Regions from separate parts of the Peribacillus sp. NPDC094092 genome, predicted to be linked through region 2. Evidence: riboswitches for the same ligand, from Rfam matches in the RefSeq annotation. Region 2 holds a riboswitch; the other holds the start of a gene.
What was found. A riboswitch is a leader RNA that binds a small molecule or an ion and turns the genes downstream of it on or off. The one in region 2 is predicted to bind S-adenosylmethionine.

Region 1: linked by a shared signal. The riboswitch ahead of mmuP (S-methylmethionine permease) and the one ahead of metK (methionine adenosyltransferase) in region 2 are both predicted to bind S-adenosylmethionine.

What each region holds. Positions count from the first base shown of each region.
Region 1 covers NZ_JBNNUC010000004.1:286,907-289,321, forward strand. Annotated here, with positions in the region: gene mmuM (homocysteine S-methyltransferase) at 1-284, opposite strand, end outside; gene mmuP (S-methylmethionine permease) at 281-1,669, opposite strand; SAM riboswitch class I at 1,753-1,855, opposite strand; gene ACQKNS_RS19760 (flavin reductase family protein) at 2,085-2,415, opposite strand, start outside.
Region 2 covers NZ_JBNNUC010000006.1:234,598-237,012, forward strand. Annotated here, with positions in the region: gene metK (methionine adenosyltransferase) at 234-1,427, opposite strand; SAM riboswitch class I at 1,591-1,753, opposite strand; gene pckA (phosphoenolpyruvate carboxykinase (ATP)) at 2,184-2,415, shown strand, end outside.

The sequences.
Region 1 (2,415 bases), on a different contig from region 2:
TTCCTGATTAGTTCCAAAGCCTCTTTCTCTTGTATTCCGCGGAGGGCGAAACCTTCAACTGTTGCTTGGTAGCTTGCCGTTATCGCACAGTCAGCACCAGCCCGAAAGTAGTCAGAGTGAACTTGATAAATCACTTCTGGATTTTCAAGTAATACACGTGCGGACCACAGGGGATCGTTCAAGTCGCACCCATGCCTTTCAAGCTCTGTAGCTAGAGCCCCGTCCAAAATCATGACTGGATGATCTCGTAATATTTCGTCAATTGGGCTAATTTTATTCTTCATGTTGTACTCCTCTTTTTCTTTATAGTTTGGGTCAGATAATAACTTCCATAGCAAAATAAAATAAATGGAATACCACAATATAGTGCAATTCGTTGTGTGGGATCAAATGCAATTCCTATGCAAGAAGCAAGACATAGCATAAAAGAAATGATTGGTATGAGTGGATATAATGGTGTATGGAAGGACAAATCATTTACTGAATTTCCTTCGTTTATAAATCGTCTGCGAAATAGAAACTGTGACGCGCTAATACTCATCCAAACTACTACCACGGCTAATCCAGAAATGGATACAAGCACTATATATACTGTATCCGGTGCAATAATACTCGAGAAAAGGGCTAAACCACCTCCCAACATACTGAAAAGGACTGCATTTATCGGAACACCCCGTTTTGTCAATTTTGCAAATATGGGAGATATAGTTTTCTTATCTGCAAGTGACCATAGCATTCTGGATGATGCATATAATCCTGAATTTGCAGCAGACAAAATGGCAGTTAATATAACAAAGTTCATAATATCCGCTGCATACGGCACTCCAATTCGTTCGAGAATTGCAACAAAGGGGCTCTCTAGTACGCTTGCATCCGAAATAGGCAATAATGCGGATAATACAACAATGGTTCCTACAAAAAAGATGATCAATCTCCATAATGTCATTCGGATTGCCTTTGGAATCGTTTTTTCTGGATTCACTGTTTCTCCAGCTGCGATCCCGATTAATTCAGTACCAGAAAATGCGAAATTCACCGCGAGCATCGTCATTAGAATGGCAAAAGCACCATTCGGAAATAAACCTGCACTTGTAAAATTGGAAAATAAAGGAGCTGATTGTGAATTAATTATTGGAATAAAACCTAACATTGCCGCAGCTCCCAGAATAATAAATACCACAATAGCAAATACTTTTATTGAAGCAAACCAGAATTCGGATTCAGCGAAGAACTTAACGGTCCACGCATTTAAAGCCAAGACCAATATGGCAAATAGAGCACTCCATATCCAGACATTGATTGATGGAAACCATCGCTGCATCAACAATCCTGCAGCCGTAAATTCCGAACCTAGTGCAACAGTCCAGGTTAGCCAATACAACCAGGCTACTGTATACCCTGTCCCTGGTCCAATGTATTTGGCTGCGTAGCTATGAAACGCACCTGTCTCGGGCATATGTACTGCCAGTTCACCTAGACATAGCATAACTAGATAAACCACTAAAGCTCCTATCAGATACGAAAGGATGGTGCCGAAAGGGCCAGCCTGTTGAATCGTATAACCCGAACTCAAGAATAAACCAGTTCCAATCACCCCGCCAAGCGATAGCATTATTATATGCCGTGCTTGCATTTGCCTTTGAAAATCATGCTTCTTTTTGTTCTCCATTCTTATTCTCCTTAATCTTGGATCCAGAAAAAACGAAAACGCACTCTAAAAAAGAGTGCGCTACTGACAAATAAACAAGTACGGTCTTATCTATCAAGGTTTCACCCCCTGGAATTAGCACAGTGTCTTTGTAGACCTGTTGCTGAGGTTTCGTAGGGCCAGTCCCTCCACCTCTCTGGATAAGAAATTATTTTTTTATAACTTTATCAATCTATGAAAAAATTGTCAAGTTTTGTTTCTGATTGTAAATACCTCCTTTTAAATTCTAGCGATCATGGGCGCCGGCGGCATAAATATGACATGGTTGCTCGTTTTTGGAACATTCGCTAATCGCCTTAAATCGCAGATAAAGCTAACCGAGATAATTTAGATTTAAAAAATGGCGCCATCTTAAAAAGATGACGCCATTTTTTCTTTAAGGACGTTCTATTTCGAATAATTCCCCTAGTTTTGTATAAGTATGACCCGCTAATCTTGCTACAGGTTTTAGGCCATTCTGGTCAATTCGGCCATTATGGTAAATATCTTGCTCTATATGATAGCAGACTATTTTCCCTATCAATAAATCACAACCTGGTTTCTTCTGGGAACCTGCCAATGGTATCGCATGCTCTAATGTGCATTCAAAGCGTACCTTCGCTTCTTGCAATCCTGGTACGGATACTTTATCACTAACAACCGGCGTGAAATTGGTAAGACCCAATTCACTTTCGTCAGATGGGAGTTCCTTTGCCGTTCGATTTGCA
Region 2 (2,415 bases):
ACTCACGAGTAAATGGCTCTATTTCACGAGTATTTGCTACGAACTCACGAGTAAATGGCTCGTATCCACGGGTAGTTGACCCAAACAAACGTGTAAACGCCCCCGTCTCACGGCTTAATGCACGTTTGTTGAATTTATTTGGGATTTCTTGAATTATTCCCGCTGACGGCAAAATTAATCCATCATATAAAAAAGGTGCCCCGCTGATTGCGGGACACCTCTTTTTATATGAATTACGCTTGTGCTTTTAGTGTTTCTGCTTTGTCCGTGCGTTCCCATGGAAGATCAACATCTGTACGGCCAAAGTGTCCGTATGCAGCTGTTTGTTTGTAGATCGGGCGACGAAGGTCAAGCATTTTGATGATACCTGCTGGGCGAAGGTCGAAGTTAGCACGAACTAGGTCAACAAGGACTTCTTCGCTAACTGTACCAGTTCCAAACGTATCAATTGAGATAGATACTGGCTTTGCCACACCAATTGCGTATGCCAATTGAACTTCCGCTTTGTCGGCAAGGCCGGCTGCCACGATGTTTTTCGCAACGTAACGAGCAGCGTATGCAGCAGAACGGTCAACTTTAGTAGCATCCTTACCAGAGAATGCACCGCCGCCGTGACGAGCGTATCCGCCGTAAGTATCAACGATGATTTTACGTCCAGTAAGACCAGCATCCCCTTGAGGTCCGCCAATTACGAAACGGCCAGTCGGGTTGATGAAGTATTTAGTATCGGCATCGATCAATTCAGCTGGAACGACAGCTTTGATCACATGTTCTTTTAGATCGGCTTGAATTTGTTCAAGCGTAACTTCTGCATCATGCTGTGTAGAGATAACGATCGTATCTACACGTACAGGAACGTTATTTTCATCATATTCCACAGTTACCTGTGTTTTACCATCAGGGCGAAGGTAAGCAAGAGTTTCATCTTTACGAACTTGAGTCAAGCGGAATGAAAGTTTATGCGCCAATGAAATCGGAAGCGGCATAAGCTCTTCTGTTTCATTACAAGCAAATCCGAACATAAGACCTTGGTCCCCTGCACCGATTGCGTCGATTTCTTCCTCTGACATGTTTCCTTCACGAGCTTCCAATGCTTTATCGACACCGGCTGCGATATCGGCAGACTGCTCATCAATGGAACTCAACACGGCACAAGTTTCAGCATCGAAACCGTATTTCGCACGTGTGTAGCCTATTCCTTTAACCGTATCACGAACGATACGCGGAATATCCACGTAAGCGGACGTTGTAATTTCACCAGCAACAAGTACAAGACCTGTAGTTACGCTAGTTTCACACGCAACACGTGCATTTGCATCCTTAGCTAGGATAGCATCTAAAATGGAATCTGAAATCTGGTCACAAATTTTGTCCGGATGGCCCTCTGTAACAGATTCAGAAGTAAATAGACGTTTCTTTGACATCATATTTCCTCCTTGGAAGTTAGTATGTTGCAGGCAAAAGCCTGATTTTTACGGAACTCGTTTCCCTCATTAGTTTCAACTATAGACACAGAATTACTTATGAAAAACACAAAAACCTTCCCTGGCAAATGAGGAAAGGTTTAACATTCTGTCTTCTATCCTTTCACTCTTATCGTTCAAGGGTTTTTTACCTTGCTCAGGTTAGCACCATCACCACTATTCCTTGAAGACCTTCGCTTTATTTTCGGCGATCGATCTTGGAGTCAAGTTCAATATGGCAGGTTGCTGGGTTTCAAAGGGCCTGTCCCTCCACCAACTCGGGATAAGAGAATCCGTACAATTTAAGATATTATCGTATCTGGCTGGAATTTGTCAATGCTTTTCTAAAAAGAACATCTCCACCCAGAATGGCATTCATTTAAAAAAACATGTTGATACAACGTCCTAGAAGGGTTTACAATGCAAAATACGAATAGAAATGTTGTAAATTGCCATTAATAATAAAGTAATGAGCAGCCGAAATGGAACGACACCCTGACTTTCCCTTTAGACATATATTGCTTACTTACTTCCTATTAAAATAAAATTTTCTTCATGAAAGTATATGCGATAATCCTGATTCGGTTCCTGTCGGATTAAAATGATTAACGCAACCATCTGAAAATAATCACAAATTAAAAGAAATAGTATAGACTAATTAAATGAATGTGTTATACTAATTGTAATCTAAAAACTTAAACAAAGGAAGGTACCTCATATATGAATTCTGTAGACGTTTCTAATGAGTTACACCAATTATTAACAGGAAATAATGTGCAAACTCAACTTTCAGTTCCACAATTGGTCGAAAAAGTTTTAAGCAGAAAAGAAGGCGTTCTAACATCAACCGGTGCGGTAAAAGCTGAAACTGGCAAATATACAGGTCGTTCACCTAAAGATAAATATATCGTGGAAGAAGCATCCGTTAAAGATAAAGTCGATTGGGGTTCAG